One region of the Clostridioides sp. GD02367 genome, then DNA from elsewhere that is predicted to be linked to it. Evidence: riboswitches for the same ligand, from Rfam matches in the RefSeq annotation. Region 1 holds a riboswitch; each other region holds the start of a gene.
The links. Region 1 has a riboswitch for cyclic di-GMP ahead of Q3223_RS00410 (M60 family metallopeptidase). Riboswitches for the same ligand answer to the same signal wherever they lie in the genome.
Positions count from the first base shown of each region.

Region 1 (4,226 bases):
AGTAATCAACAAGTACTATGCAGGAGCAACTAAAGCATATGTTGCAAAAGATGGTTATGTAGGTGGAAATGGACAATTAGTTGATGCACTTACAGCAGCACCACTTGCAGCTAGTGCAAAGGCACCAATAATATTAACTACAGAAGAACTTTCTAAGTCACAAGAAGAAGTAGTTGAATTAAGACTTAAGAATGCTACTAAGTTAGTACAAATAGGTGAAGGAATAGCTAAAAATGCTATTGAGAAAATAGCAGAAAAAATAAACTTATTTACTAGAAACTAATAGCATATAAAATTTAAATTTGTAAGTTTATTTAGATAATGTTTAGCTAAGTAAGATATAATATAGATAATAAATAAGTATAAACAATTAAAATAGAAATAATGAAAAGATGGTATCTTAAAATAAGTTAGGATACCATCTTTTTATTGTTTTTGATTATTATATCTTGTGGTAGATGTTATCTTAAGATATTTATTTAAAAAACTTTATATATAAGAAAGGTTATAGAAAATAAATACTTATTAAACTATATTGTTTTAAGTGTATAACTTAATAAAACTTTTGAGCCTATCACTTAATTAAAGAAAATAAGTTATAATGTTTTGAATTTATGAATAATAAAAACTTTAATTATATTGTTTGAGTTAGATGGATAACTATGGTATCATATATAAAATATGGTAACAAAATTGTAACTTTTTATTAAGTCTAAGTAAAATCAATATAACAAAATTATAAAAACTAATATTGGGGGTAAAAAAATATGAAGAATAGTAGAAAGATATTTGCTATAGGACTTACACTATTTTTAGTAATGGTAAATACTCCTAGAGTAAATGCACTCACATCAGTTGAACAAATAAAAGGAATTGACAGATATGAGACAGCAGCAAAAATAGCAGACAAACAAAACTATAATACAGCAATACTAATCAATTCGGATAATAGCTTGTCAGATGGCTTGAGCGCAAGTGGTTTAGCAGGAGCATTAAACGCGCCTATTTTAATGACAAAACAAAATCAAATCCCAAATACTACAATGGAAAGATTAAATAAAGCAAAGAATGTATATATAATAGGTTCAGAATCAACTATCAGTAAAGGTATAGAAAATCAATTGATATCTAAAAATAAGGTTGTAGAGAGAATATTTGGTGAAAATAGATTTGATACAAGTGTAAAGATAGCTGAGAAAATCAAAGAAATTAAACCAATCGATAAAGTAATTATAGCTAATGGAATCACAGGAGAAGCAGATGCAATAAGTGCATCACCAGTAGCAGCAAGAGATGGAGTACCTATAATACTTACAGATGGAAGCAGTGTAGGATTTGATACAACAGGATTAAAGAGTTATGCACTTGGTTCTAGTGAGATAATAAGTGATGAACTGGTTAAAAGTACAAATTCTGTTAGATTGGGTGGAACGGATAGATTTGACACAAATAAAAGAGTTATACAAGAATTTTATAAAGACAGTAAAGAATTTTATTTAAGTAAAGGTATGCAACTAACTGATGCATTGGTAGCTTCTACAATAGCAAAAAATGCACCTGTGGTTTTAGTTGAAAATGGTAGCAATAAGAGTATTTTAAGTGGTGCAGATAAATTAACTGTACTAGGAGGAATAAATCAGAATGTCATCAAGCAATGTATAAATCAAGCCTCTCCAAATCAACAAGGATTATACTATAATCCAAATGATAAAGTATTTAAGGACAGAATAAAGGGAAAAATATATGCTCTTACAAAACAATACAGAAAAGAAAATGGAGTAAGAGAGTTATCTGTAGCAAGTAGATTAGAAGGTTTAGCAAATGACTGGTCTAATTTAATGGCAAATAAAAAGACTTTATCTCATACTATAAATGGTAAAAATTCGTATTCTACTTTTTTGAAATACTTAGATTGGAGTGAGATTAAGCCTGGATACATTTCTGTTCAAGGGGAAAATATAATTAAGTATAAAATCCAAGATAAGCCTGTATATACAAATAGGGATGCAGATGATATAGGAAACTTTATTTTTAATGAGTGGAAGACCAATCCTGAGGAAGGTACAAATATGTTGCATAAGGGATATGAGATAATGGGATTTGGATTAACTATGACAGGTGATAAGACTATATATGCAACACATGAGTTTTATGGAAGATATAAAGAATAAGTATTTACCAAGATTTAGATATTTTGATAAGAATAATATATAAGTGCTGGAAATATGTAATAAGATAATAATTAGAAAATAACGTATAAGTAATGTATTTATAATGAGAAAGAATATTTATATTAACATAATAATATAAATATTCTTTTTTTGGATTTTAACATAAAAAATTTGTATTAAAAAGTTTAAATATAGTATAAAATGGGTATAAAAGCATTGAAAATTAAATGGCAAAATTAGGGAAATCTAATGACGCAAAACTATAGGGATTAAAGCTTATAAAGCCATATCAGCCAGTTGCTAAAAAGAGCAAATTCTTTTTATTCATAATAAAGATTCTCTTTGAGTGTCTTTTTTTATTGTCTGAAACTATAGCATTTAAATTCATGGAAAATTAAAGATTTATTGAGGGAGGATTGTTATTTCATGAAAAAGGCAATATCTTGTGTACTAGCAGTATCTATGTGTAGTGCACCATTGAATGTTTTTGCAGAGCCTATATTAGAGGGAAAACTAAGAGCAGTTGAAAAATCAGTTACAGAAAAGCTAAAGGGGAATCTAGAAGTGGATTTAAATTTTTCACTTCCAATCAAAAATAATGAATCAGAAAGTATAACTGATATACAGCTACAATTAAAAGATGGTAATAATAATAGTGGGATAATAAAACTTGGAGGTAAAAATTTAGGAAGTATAAATATAGGAACAGATACTATAGACTATACTATCAAAAAATTATCTGCCAATAGAAGTGAAGTAAAAGATAAAGATGAAAATATATCATATTATAATATTATGTTCAGCAATTTACCTGTTGGAAAATACAAGGTAGAAGTCTCTGGAAGTGGATTTAAGAGTAAAGAAGTTAAAGATATTGATATATCAAATTATTCTCAAAGGGTTTTATTAAGTAATAGAGCAAGTGTAGATAATAAAAATAAACCTTTAAACTATGAACTATTCTTAATGGGTGATGTAAATGGAGACGGCAAAGTAGATAAAAATGATTATAATGAAGTTCTAGAAAATATAGATTCAAATAAAAAAGAATATGATTTAAATAGAGATGGAAAGGTAGATATTGCTGACCTAGACTATGTACATAAAAATCTAGGACAAAATGAAAATGCAAATAGTCTAGAAAGTATAGTACCTACCAATCCTATAGTAGATACAAGCAAAGTAATATTAGAAAAAAATACTGATACAGATATTCAAGGTACTGTAGAAGATTTATTTAGTGGAGAAAGTAGTGGAGTTACAATATCTCCAGCAAATAAAGAGGATAAGATATCAGAAGAAAAACCAGCAGTAATGGATATAGCTTTATCAGAAGCTCTTGATATGGAAGTTATAAATATTAAAGCTCCTGAAGGGAGTGCTCCAGCAAAAGGAATAGTTGAGGTTACAGATAAAGATGGTAATGTTCAAGAGATTCCTTATGAAAACAAAGAGTATGTAAAAACTTTAAAAGAGGAACAACAAGAAGAAGTAAATAATAAAGAAGAAAATACTGAGCAATCTGATAATAACTCAGATAATACTCAGGAAGAAAAGAATGATAAAGAAGAATCAAATTCTAATACAAATGAACAAGAAAACAATAATAAGGAAAGTAATGATAAAGAAAGTTCATCAACTGATAAATCTGATTTAGACAAAGATACACCAAAAGAAGATAATAATATTAGTAAAGATGACAACTCTACGACAGCTACATATAGTAGGTCAGCTTTAGAAACATATGCAGATGTTCAAAATAGCGATATAGTGATAAATCTTGGGAAACAAGTAGCAGTGAAAAAGATAACTATAAAAATAACAGCTACAACAGCTAATGATAGAAATCTTGCAGAAATATCTAAAGTTGAATTTTTAAATAATGTTTATAAAGAAATACCAAAGCCAGATATGAATATACCTAAAATTAATAAAATAGCAACTAGTACTGCTGTTGGAAATGAAAAGGTATCTTTTTATTGGAACAATGAAGTGAATGTGTCTGCATATGAACTTATATTAGATACAATTGATAGTAAAGGAAAAGTATTATCA
Region 1 is NZ_JBJODK010000001.1:109,768-113,993, reverse strand. Features, by position in the region: gene Q3223_RS00420 (cell wall-binding repeat-containing protein) at 1-283, shown strand, start outside; gene Q3223_RS00415 (cell wall-binding repeat-containing protein) at 768-2,171, shown strand; cyclic di-GMP riboswitch class I at 2,391-2,476, shown strand; gene Q3223_RS00410 (M60 family metallopeptidase) at 2,598-4,226, shown strand, end outside.

Region 2 (4,226 bases), on a different contig from region 1:
CTATAATAAGTAAGCTTAAAAAAGATGGATACAGTTTAGTAAAAATATCAGACTTATTATATAAAGATAATTACATAATTGATTCTAATGGAGTGCAGAAACTTAAGAATTAACAAGTAGTAAATGTATATTTTAAGTAAAGTTGTGGTAAATTATATAGTATATGTTAGAAAAGTGTCGATAAAAAGACGGTGTCTATTTTTTGACACTTTTTATGCATGTATGCGATATCAATAATTATAGATTAAATTGGTTGAAAAAGTGTCTAATAATTGACTTTTATAAAATGAGTTTAAATATTTGAAAGAAGTTATGGATGCTGTAAGACAGTATTTTCAAAGGGTATAAGTTTGTTTAAAAGTTGGCATAGAAATTGCTTTGTTAATAAGCGATATGTTCTATAGAAATAAACAATATGTTAAGACATTGTAATAGAAAAACAACATTAACATTATTTGAACAGCTTATAAAAAAAATTAATATACTTAAGGGGGCGTACTAGTTGAACAAACTATATTCTATTTTATTAAAACAACACGTTGGTGGTCCAGATAAACCAGTAGTAAGTGTTGGAGATGTAGTAAAAAAAGGAACTCTAATCGCAGAACCAGCTGGATTAGGAGCAAATATTTATGCCAGTGTTAGTGGAAAAATAAGTGAAATAAATGACCAAGCTATAGTAATCGAAGCTGATGAAGTACAAGATGATACTTTTGAACCATTAAAAGGAGAAGGTATACTTGACTTAATTAAAGAAGCTGGAGTTGTAGGTATGGGTGGAGCAGGATTCCCTACTCATATAAAATTAAACATAGATTTAAAAGGTGGAACAATATTAGCAAATGCTGCTGAATGTGAACCTTTATTAGCTCATAACATAAAAGAAATAGAAGAAAGACCAGAGATAGTTTACCAAGGTATAAAATATGCTATGGAAGTTACTAATGCTGGAAAAGGTATGCTAGCAATAAAAAGCAAGCATCCAGAAGCAATAGCAGCATTTAAAAAAGTAATAAAGCCAGGAGATAATATAGAAGTTGCAGAACTAGTTGACATGTACCCAATGGGAGAAGAGAGAGCGATAGTAAGAGACGTTCTAGGTAAATTACTTGAGCCAACTCAATTACCTTCAGAAGCTAATGCAGTAGTAATAAATGTAGAAACATTAACTAGAATAGTAGAAGCTGTTGAGCAAAAAAGACCAGTTATATCTAAAAATGTAACTGTAGTTGGTCAATTAAACAGTGGAAAAGAATCTATAGTATTTGAAGATGTGCCAATTGGGACTACTGTTGGAGAATTAATTGAAAGAGCTGGTGGAATAAAAGGTGAATACGGTGAGATAATCTTAGGAGGACCTTTCACTGGTAAAGCTACTACTTTAGATACTCCAATAACTAAAACTAGTGGTGGTATAATAGTTACTATGCCATTTGTTAATGAAAAGAGAAAAATGGGTCTTTTAGTCTGTGCATGTGGACCTAATGAAGAAAGAATGAGAGACATAGCAGCTAAAATGGGAGTTACTGATATAGTATCAGTTCAAAAATGTAAACAAGCTCAAGAAATTAAAGGTGTATTAAAATGTGAAAATCCAGGACACTGTCCAGGACAAGCTCAAAAATGTATAGAATTTAAGAAAGCTGGAGCAGAAGTTATATTAATAGGAAACTGTACTGACTGTAGTAACACAGTAATGGGTTCTGCACCAAAATTAAAATTAGGTGTATATCATATTACTGACCATGTAATGAGAACAGTTAATCACCCATTAATAAGAAGAATAAAAGGTGACGTAAGATTAAAAATAAAATAATATAATATAAAAATATATAATAAAACATCCTTGGAAAAAATTGGAAAATTGTTTTCAGGGATGTTTTTTTGTTGTTATATGTCGATAACATTAACGAATAATATAAATAATATGGAAAAAATAGACAAAATATAATATCTAATATATAATAATGGCAATAGCTATTAAAATTATATTAGACAAAAACAAACTCAGATATGTGGTCATATTGACATATAAAAATTGAATTGAGTCAATTATCCAATAGAGTAAATAGTTTTGTATTATCTCAAGATACTCTACAGTATCTTTTTTAATGTAAGAATAAGTTTTTGTCTCTTACTAATAATTTTAGAATGTTCGTAAAGAGTGCACTTAAAAAATAAAAAATATTACAAAAATAAAAATTACTAAAAACCTATTTATAGAAACTGTGAAGTATATCTTAAATTTGGGCACTTAAAAGATATATGGAGTTAGTAGTGCAACCTGCTATAAATATAAATAGGAGGAAAATCTTGAAAATAAAAATTAAAAAATCAAGTATAATTAGTTTAGTAATTGCTTTTAGTATGGCATTTACTGCATTTGCACCAATAATATCTTATGCTGACGAAGTAAGTGGAAAAGATACAATACTTGGTGGAGAGAAGCCATCAGGAGTAGAAACACCAGATGGAGAGAAACCATCAGGAGGGGAAACACCAGATGGAGAGAAACCATCAGGAGGAGAAACACCAGACGGAGAGAAGCCATCAGGAGGAGAAACACCAGACGGAGAGAAGCCATCAGGAGGAGAAACACCAGACGGAGAGAAACCATCAGGAGGAGAAACACCAGACGGAGAGAAGCCATCAGGAGGAGAAACACCAGATGGAGAGAAGCCATCAGGAGGAGAAACACCAGACGGAGAGAAGCCATCAGGAGTAGAAACACCAGATGGAGAGAAGCCATCAGGTGAAGAGATACCAGATGGGGAGAAGCCATCAGGTGAAGAGATACCAGATGGGGAGAAACCATCAGGTGAAGAGATACCAGATGGGGAGAAGCCATTAGGTGAAATTATACCATCAGAAGAAGAGGAAGAATTAGAAGTAGAAGAAATGAGTTTGAAGCAGAATATTGAAGATATTCTTAATCTTACTGTATCTCAAATAAATAAGATTGTATATAATTTCTGGGAAGATGAAAATGATGTAAAAACAGATGAACAGTCAGAAATTAGTGAGGTACTTACTTCAAAAGATGCAAATATTGGATTATGGCATAATAAAAATTCAAAAGTAAAAAATACATGTTTGTTAAAAGAAACAGATGGTTCAAATAGACCTTATTTTGATGTGAGATTTGATGATATTACAAAAACTTTAACTTTTGATTATATAATAGAAGGTCTTATAGGTGCAGGCTATAAAGATGGGAAATATATAATAGAAGGTGAAGACGGAGAACAAACTGCATTTTGTTATAATAATCATCTAAAATCTCCAACTAGTCATAATAAGAGTCCATACTTACCAGCAGAAGATTTTAATGGTCAAGAAAATCAAAACGAAGATGCAATTAAATCTATACTATATGCGGGTTCTGAGTTTGATGGATTTGGATATAAGCAACAATTTAATTTAGGTGGAGAAGAATATGAAGGTATAACTCATTCTACTACTCAAGATGCTATTTGGATTATGCTTGGGCAAATGAATGAGCAGGAAAGACTTAAACAATATCAAGCTAATATAAAGCTTTATGATATGTTTATAGAGAGTGCAAAGACTGAAGAGGAAAAAGCTGAGTATCTAAAAGGTAAGGAAGCAGCAATAAATTCAAAAGCTTACTTAGAGGCATTATTAAATGCAGGGCGTGAAGAATTAAAGCCAAATGATACAGGAAAACCTAGTCTGAGTAATGGTTTGACTGATATTAAATTTGATAAGAATCAAGATGGTACTTATGAAACAGAAGCTATAGCTTTAGTAGGTTATAGTGGTGTAGTTAAATTAAAGTTACCAGATGGAGTAACTGCTTATGATGAAAATGGAAATGTAATAGGTACAGGTGAAGTAGAAATCTCAACACAAGAAAAGTTTAAACTTAAGAGTGTTAATAAGCCAGATGTAAAAGCTAATATATCTGCTTTATCTTATGATTATATTTTCCCAAAAGCTATTCAGTATTTTAAGACAGTTTTCGATTTTGGTGATAAAGACCATTCATCTTTATTGCCTACTAGTAAGCAAAATTTATTAAGTTATACAATAGAACAAAAAAATGGCGAGGAAGTTGATTTCAATATAGGTGTACCAACAGATGGAGACCCTGATGTGAATCCACCAGTGCCACCAGATAATGGTAATGATAACTCAAATGGTCATAAACCTAAGCCATCACCACCATCAGATGATACAGTGATAAATCCACCAGTACCACCGTC
Region 2 is NZ_JBJODK010000010.1:98,297-102,522, forward strand. Features, by position in the region: gene Q3223_RS13860 (polysaccharide deacetylase family protein) at 1-113, shown strand, start outside; gene prdC (proline reductase-associated electron transfer protein PrdC) at 503-1,816, shown strand; cyclic di-GMP riboswitch class II at 2,213-2,298, shown strand; gene Q3223_RS13870 (Cys-Gln thioester bond-forming surface protein) at 2,314-4,226, shown strand, end outside.
Region 2: another riboswitch for cyclic di-GMP. It lies ahead of Q3223_RS13870 (Cys-Gln thioester bond-forming surface protein); the one in region 1 lies ahead of Q3223_RS00410 (M60 family metallopeptidase).

Region 3 (4,226 bases), on a different contig from region 1:
CCACCATAGGTAATGTCTTGATATATTCCACTAACAGTTAAAATCAACTCTTTATCTTTTAAGAAAATTGATAAATTATCTCCAATGCTTTTTTCTAGTTCATTTGCATTTATGACAGACAATGCAATTTCATTTTCTTTCATTGGTGCAGAACCTTTTACATATGTCAGTGGGAAAGTTTTAAAGTTTCCATTTTCTATTTTAATATTTTCTATCTTGCCATCTTTATTTCTTATTTTATATGAACTTGTTGTAAAGGATTCATACTTTTTAACATCATTGTCAACATTAATTTTTTCTAGTATAGAATTAAAAAGATGCTTAGTTTGTTTTGTTTGAGGCAAATCAATACGAATATCACTCTTGCCAGCACCCATATAAGTGATAAATTCAGGTGATTTAATAGTATTTAAAAAATTAGTTGGTACAGTCATAATAAAAATACAAATCGTATATACAAAACAAAGCAATCCATAGACTGTAATTTTTTTAAACACTTCGTTTAATCCTAAAAGTATGTTAGTATTTGTTATTTTATTTTTGTGTATTTGAAAACTGAATCCATATTTTACAGAGTTAGTAGAACGGTTACCTCTTAATGCATTAATTACTGATATTTTTTCGAATTTTTTAAGTATAACTTTACAAAAGAATACAACACTTAAAAATACAAGAACTGAACCTATAAATGGAACGAGAATACTAAAAATGGTTTTGTCTATGGCTCCCATATAAATGTAAATATTTTTTGTAAAAAGAGGGCCTATAAATAATGAGAGTATGTAACCAAGAAAACTTGCAAAAGATGCAATTAACAAGTATTTTATTAAATATAAGTTTTGGATGTTACCATTTTTAATACCAATGGCCTTCATAACACCAATTTCTCGATAATCTTCTTCAATCGTTGTAATTAAAGTAAATCGTAAACATAAAATAGAAATTGTAATAAGAAGAATACTAATTAAGATGATAATAGTAATTACAATCCCATCAGACAAAGAATTTAGTAATTTGTAAATAGAATAAGTCACTGATGTACCTGTTTGAGGGAGCTTAGTTGATTGGTATAACGTTTCAAACTCACTAATTTTATTTATATCATCTAATATAAATTCAATTAAATATTCGCTTTCTCCTATATTAGATTTTAACGTGTTCCAATCATTATCACTGATTAAAAAACGCTTTGAAGTAACAAGTGAAGGGTTCATTTGTGAGTCACGTATAAAATCTTTTATTGTAAATTCCATAAAGAAATTACCATTAATAATTTTTATAGTATCTCCAATTTTCAAATTGGATTGTTTCATATAATATACAGGAACACCTATTTCTCCATCTTTTATTTGCATTATTTGATTGTCCATATCTAATAAAAAATCAAATTTATCGTTTTGTTTTGTAAAACTATTTTCTAGTACACTATTAGCTTGATTTTCTACTTTATTTCCTAGAAAAATATTAGCTCCATTTACATTTAGAAGTTCGGAAGTTTGCTGTTTTTTTATATATGGAGTTTTAGCTGAGAACTTATCAATTTCTTTTTGTTGTAATTTCCCAGAATACATTTGGACATAATGTGGTGTATGAGATTTTTGAAACAAGGAAGTCATTGAATCAGTTAGCTCTACAATGATATTTATTGAACTAGATACTAGCATTGATGCAAGTAAAATAAAAATAAATAGAGTAATTGTTACTACTTTATTTCGTGTTAAATCCTTTAATAATATTCTTTTTAGCATAAATAATCCTCATTTCTTAAAAATTTTGTATTAAAAATTTTAGAATTTTTTTATAGTAGTGGTATAAATATAAGATTTAAACTGACCGTCGGTCTATAATGATAATATTATAATATCATTAGTTTGTCAAGTCATTTAAAAAGTAAAATATATACATCTTATGATAAAGTGTATAGAGAGGATTTAGCATAGATAGAGTAGTAAAAATTTTTAAAAGAGAATAATTAATACAAATTATCTTTAGGTTTTTATTAATCATTAATTTTTTATATTAATTAAGGATGTAAAAAATTATCGATTATTTTTATATATTAATATTTATTGAAAAAGATTTGTTAAAAGTAGTAATATCATATACAAATTACTATTTTTCAGATGAATTATGAAGAAGAATAATTAAATTAATAAATATAAAGATATTTTTTGGTTATTATTAATTAAAAATTTAATTTATATTTAATTAATATAAAATTTGATGTAATATTATTTTTAAATTGTTTAAATTATGTTATTATTCAGATATAGGCAATATTAGATAAATCTAATGACGCAAAGCTATAGGGACTAAAATCTTTATATAATAAAGGTCATGTCAGCCAGTTGCCAAAAAGATAATAATTCTTTTTGTTGAAAGTATTTTTTAAAGTTATATATTTTTAATAACTTAATATTTGGCAAGAGGAGGGCTTAAGATGATATCTGAATTAATGTTGAAAAGTTTTGGCGAATCTAGCATCAATTTTAAGACTAAAATTAAATTAAATTTAAGAGAAAGACCAGACATAAATAGTATGAAGTTGAAAAGTATACCAGAAGGTAAAATTGTTAAGTTAAAATGTGTCGATGGAATATGGGCAGAAGTTGAAAGTAATTATGACAAAGGTTGGTTACTTTATAAATATTTAGAAAAATTAAGCAATGCTAAAAGCAATAGTAATGGTATAGTAAAAAATAGAAAAAAGAATTATGTAGGAAATATAAGAACGAATGGCTTAAGTTTAGAACTTAGAAATGATAGAACATTAGACTCTAGAATTATAACTACAATTCCTGATGGTTTTAAAGTTGAAGTATGTTATAGTGTTGGCAAATGGGCAAGGGTTAATATTGATAGAAATGGAAAAAAATATTCTGGATATGTATATAGTCAATATATAGAAGAATGTTTAAGTTTATCATAATTGGATACTAGTAAGCTTTAAATATACTAATAAATTTCAGAAAAAGAATCCTATTCATGGGATTCTTTTTCTTTTGTAAAAAAACTTATTATAATATTAAATATAATAAATTAACTAGGTCTTTTTAATTGTAAATCGAAGATTTAATTGAAAATAGATTTAACTTATGATTTGTATTTTAGGTGCCATGAATTGAGATTGATTTAGAAAATTTTAATAAAAAAGAAAGTTGATAGGATAAAAATAATATTAAAGATAAGAAAAGATATAAGAAATTTGAAAAATTTTGTAATTTTTAGTTTTATATATATTATAATAAACTAGATATAAGATTTTTATGAGGGGGAAAATATGAAAAAAAAGAAAACATTGATTGGAATAGCTATATCTTTTTTGCTTATAATCAGCACTATAAATCCATTGCAAGTTGAGGCTGAAGCTATTATTGATTCTAGTGTATACATTTCTTCAGCACAAGAAAATTATAAATCTAATAATACTAGATTTAAAACTATTAAATCTAAAAGTAAGCATAAACGTAGTAAATCTAGAAAAAGCAGAGTTAATTTGAAGAAAAGAACTATAAGAACTAAAAATTATGGACATAGAAATTTAGATAAACATAAAAGTCAAAGCATAGGAATATATAATATTCTTTCAAAATTGATACTTTCAGTAATAGTTGTATTTATTGTTATAGTTTTAATTGGGATAATATTTATTAGAAGAAAGAAGAAGAAATTTTATTAAATACAAGAATAAAAATTACATAGTTGTATTATATGATTTTATTGTATTATATACAATATTGCTTTTCATCTTATTTTAAGTTTTTTTATGAATAACTATTTTATAGTTTAGTTGGAAGTATATTGTTATGATTTTGTTCTTCATTAGATAATAATTTAAAGAATAGCGTTTTGCTAATTATTGATGTTTATTTTATAGCATGATATAATTTAAGCAGAATGATATTCTGTTTAAAAGGAGATACAAAAATGGCACGAAAACGAATATTAAATGGTGGTAAACGAGATGAACTTATTGAGAATGCACTTAATTTGTTTTTAGAATATGGGTATGAAAATACTTCTATAAGAATGATTTTAGATAGTGTTGGTGGTGAAGTTGGTATGTTTTATCACTATTTTAAATCAAAAGATGAAATATTCAATGAAGTTATAAAATTATTTCTAGCTCAGTATGAAAAAAGTTTTTCTGATGTTTTATATGATGATTGTATACCAAATAATCTTAAAATCGATGTGGTATTTGAGTTATTACAAAAAACTCTTTT
Region 3 is NZ_JBJODK010000003.1:140,923-145,148, forward strand. Features, by position in the region: gene Q3223_RS04810 (FtsX-like permease family protein) at 1-1,748, opposite strand, end outside; cyclic di-GMP riboswitch class I at 2,263-2,356, shown strand; gene Q3223_RS04815 (SH3 domain-containing protein) at 2,441-2,929, shown strand; gene Q3223_RS04820 (hypothetical protein) at 3,281-3,679, shown strand; gene Q3223_RS04825 (TetR/AcrR family transcriptional regulator) at 3,928-4,226, shown strand, end outside.
Region 3: another riboswitch for cyclic di-GMP. It lies ahead of Q3223_RS04815 (SH3 domain-containing protein); the one in region 1 lies ahead of Q3223_RS00410 (M60 family metallopeptidase).

Region 4 (4,226 bases), on a different contig from region 1:
AGTTGTAGAAGAAAAAGGATATATAGCAACTGGTTCAACAATAACACACGATGTTCCAGATGGAGCCTTGGCAATAGCTAGAGAAAGACAAGTTATTAAAGAAGGCTGGGTAGAAAAGAAGAATCAAAAAGATGCAGAAGGTAAGTAATCATTAGTTTATTATTTTGGCTAATAAATTTAGCTCGAAATTATTATAAATTATATTCACTAGGATTTTAAAATTTTCAGGAGGGTTACATAAATGAATACTAGCGGAAGCGAGATTAAAATTATTGCAGGTAATTCATCGAAAGAGTTAGCGCAGAAGATAGCTGACTATATAGGTGTATCAGTGCTAGACTGTGAAGTAGGTACATTCAGTGATGGTGAAATATGTGTAAACATGAATGAGACAGTAAGAGGTTGTGATGTGTTTGTAGTACAATCTACTAACAGTCCAGTAAATGATAACTTAATGGAGTTATTAATCTTAATTGATGCATTAAAGAGAGCATCAGCAGGAAGAATAACAGCAGTTATTCCTTACTATGGATATGCAAGACAAGACAGAAAAGCTAAGGCAAGAGATCCAATCACTGCTAAATTAGTTGCAAACTTAATAACTGCTGCTGGAGCAGACAGAGTATTAACAATGGATTTACATGCAGCTCAAATACAAGGATACTTTGATATACCACTAGACCACTTATTAGGTGGAACAATATTAGCAGATTACTTCAATGAAAAGAAAATAGAAGATTTAGTAGTAGTATCTCCTGATTTAGGAAGTGTTACTAGATCAAGAAAATTTGCCAATACTTTAAATGGAGAAGTGCCAATAGCTATAATAGATAAGAGAAGACCAAAAGCTAATGTATGTGAAGTTATGAACTTAATAGGTGACGTTAAAGGTAAAAATGTTATACTATTAGATGACATGATAGATACAGCAGGAACAATAGTTAATGCAGCAAATGCACTTAAAGAATTTGGTGCAAAAGATGTTTATGCTTGTTGTACTCATGGTGTATTATCAGGACCAGCTATTGAAAGAATTTCTAATTCAGAGATAAGTGAGTTAATAGTTCTTGATACTATACAACTTCCTGAAGAGAAAAGAATTGATAAGATAAAGATAAAAACTGTAGCTCCTTTATTTGGTGATGCTATAAGAATGATATTCTCTAACGAATCAGTAAGTAAATTATTCTAATTTATTAGATTTATAAGAGTTGTTTAAAAGGATATAAAACTTTTGGACAACTCTTTTTTGTTATTTTAATTTATAGGAATATTTTAGATGTGTATATGTAATTTTAGAAAAGGATTATAGTTTGAAACTTTGGTGAATTTAAGTAAAAATAAGTATAAGAAGTAAATAAAATTATGAATATTATGAATATAAAAAATATTTGGAAAAAGTATTGAAAAATTTCAGATTATGTAGTATTATGTAAATATAAATAAAGAAAGAGGTGTTTCCAATGGGAAGGTCAGAAGATGAACCCTTAATAATTAAATGATTCAGTCACAATCTATAAGGAATAAAAAAATCTATTGAAAGTTTATTTATAAGAATTGAAAATAGTATCTATTCTATATCTTTAATGTTTGTGAGAGGGTTCTGGATTATATAAAGTTACTGTAAAGAAAGTAATTTTGCACAATAAGCATATCTGTAAATGAAGAATTTCGTTTATATAGTGATTGTGGCTGAATCATAATTAAAAGAGATAGAATGTTTATAATAGATGATTTTAATAAAATACTATATTGTAATAGCTTCTAGCTTTCAAATAAATATTAGCAAAGGATGGAAATGACGATGATAAAACTAAATGATAATTTATAAATATCTCCTTACGATATATGATAATTGTAGGGAGATGTTTCTTTTTTTGTATAGTCTAAATATTTCTAGAAGTTGTGTTTCAATATGTAAAAAATTGGTATATATAAATAATATAAACTTAGTTGATAAAATTTGGTAACTATTATATAATATAAGTGGATATGTATATATAATTATGCATTACCCTGAATTTAATAAAAATAGAAACGCTGATATATGTTCTGTGATGTGGGCACCTTGGGACATATGGAGTTAGTGGTGCAACCGGCTATGGAATTGTATTTATTTATGGATACTTTTATTTTCATAGCATTTTTTGTTTTAAAATGGTTATATGCTAGAAATAAATCTGGTTAGTACGTGTAAATAACTTTACTTAGATTTTAACCAGGTATATTATAAGTAAGTATTAATTAAAAAAATTGAGGGGGAATAAAAATGAAGTTAAGAAAGAATAAAAAAGGTTTCACTTTGGTGGAATTATTGGTAGTAATTGCAATTATAGGTATATTAGCAGTAGTAGCAGTTCCAGCTTTATTTAGTAATATAAATAAGGCTAAGGTAGCAAGTGTTGAGTCTGATTATAGTTCAGTTAAGAGTGCAGCTTTGTCTTATTATTCAGATACTAATAAGATGCCAGTTTCAACAGATAATAAAGCTGATTTAACTATCTTGGAGACTTATATGGAATCTCTTCCAGATAAAGCAGATATAGGAGGCAATTATAACTTACTTTTAGTTGGAAAGAAACTAGCACTACAAATAGGTGATAGTGATAATGGAGTTACATTAACAAAAGCACAATCAGCAAAATTATTGAGTGATTTAGGTGAAAATAAAATATATACAAATGCTAGTTTAGGTAGTGCAAATAAATTAAAAGATACTGACACAGTGGATAATAAAGCTCTATATATAGTACTTATAGACAATACTGATATGGATTCAGATGCTAAGTAATACTCATATTTATTAAGTAAGATATTATAAATTTAATGAAAAAGACAGGAAGAAGAATCTTCCTGTCTTTTTATACTATTTTCTTTTATATCCAATCACAAATGATGATATAATTGAGATAGTAAAGGAGTGAAATCTGTGGCTAAAAAAGTTAGAATAGGAGACAAACTGGTTGAAAAAGGATACATAACAGAAGACCAGCTTAAATGGGCATTATCAGAACAAAAAAACAGTGGAAAAAGACTAGGAGAATTTCTAGTACAAGAAGGTCTTATAGATAGTAACTTATTAATAAGTGTATTAAAAGAACTTTTGGATATAGAAAGTGTATTTTTAGAAGGAACAGAAATAGACACATTAGCTACAAAAATGGTTCCAGAAAATATATGCAAAAGATATGCGATATTTCCATTCAAAATCGATGGAGACAAGATATGTCTAGCCATGTCAGACCCACAAGATAGAGAAGCAGTTCAAGATGTAAGACGTATGTCAGGGAAAGATGTAGAAATATTTATATCGAGTGCAGAAGATATAAACAAAGCAATAGGTCATGCTTATGCTCATTCAGAAATAAATAAGGCAATGACTGAGTACAACAAGAATAGAACTGGTGGAGTAAGAGAAACAGTAATACTTGAAGAAGATGTAAACGCAGCTCCAATAGTAAGATTAGTAAACAACATACTAGAAAATGCTGTGAGAATGGAAGCAAGTGATATACATATAGAACAAAGCGAAAATTACATGCGTGTTAGATTTAGAATAGATGGTATGCTAAGGGAATATATGAGAATGAACTCAGCGCCATACAAAGCAGTAGTAAGTCGTATCAAAATAATGTCAGATATAAATATATCTGAAAAGAGAATCCCACAAGATGGCAGAATCTATTTAAAAGTAGATAACAAACCTATAGATTTTAGGGTTTCTACAATGCCAACTAATAGGGATGAAAAGATAGCCATGAGGGTTCTTGATAAGAGTAATTTTATGGTTAGTAAAGAAGTACTAGGAATAGATGAACATGGCTCTAAGATATATGACGAGTTGATAAACACTCCTTATGGGCTTATATTGGTAGTTGGTCCTACTGGAAGTGGAAAGACAACTACATTATATTCAATGTTAAATCAATTAAATACAGAAAATAGGAACCTCCTAACTATAGAAGACCCTATAGAGTATGAATTACCTGGCGTAAATCAATCTCAAATAAATGAAAAAGCAGGTCTTACCTTTGCCAGTGGACTTAGAGCTTTTATGCGTCAAGACCCAGATATAATAATGGTTGGGGAGATAAGGGATACTGAAACTGCGGAAATAGCAATAAGAGCTTCTCTTACAGGACATTTAGTTTTAAGCACATTACATGCAAATACAGCAGTTGGAGCAATTTCTCGTCTTTTAGATATGGATGTAGAAAGTTTTTTGA
Region 4 is NZ_JBJODK010000012.1:34,934-39,159, forward strand. Features, by position in the region: gene glmU (bifunctional UDP-N-acetylglucosamine diphosphorylase/glucosamine-1-phosphate N-acetyltransferase GlmU) at 1-148, shown strand, start outside; gene Q3223_RS14785 (ribose-phosphate pyrophosphokinase) at 242-1,192, shown strand; cyclic di-GMP riboswitch class II at 2,025-2,110, shown strand; gene Q3223_RS14790 (type II secretion system protein) at 2,270-2,791, shown strand; gene Q3223_RS14795 (GspE/PulE family protein) at 2,930-4,226, shown strand, end outside.
Region 4: another riboswitch for cyclic di-GMP. It lies ahead of Q3223_RS14790 (type II secretion system protein); the one in region 1 lies ahead of Q3223_RS00410 (M60 family metallopeptidase).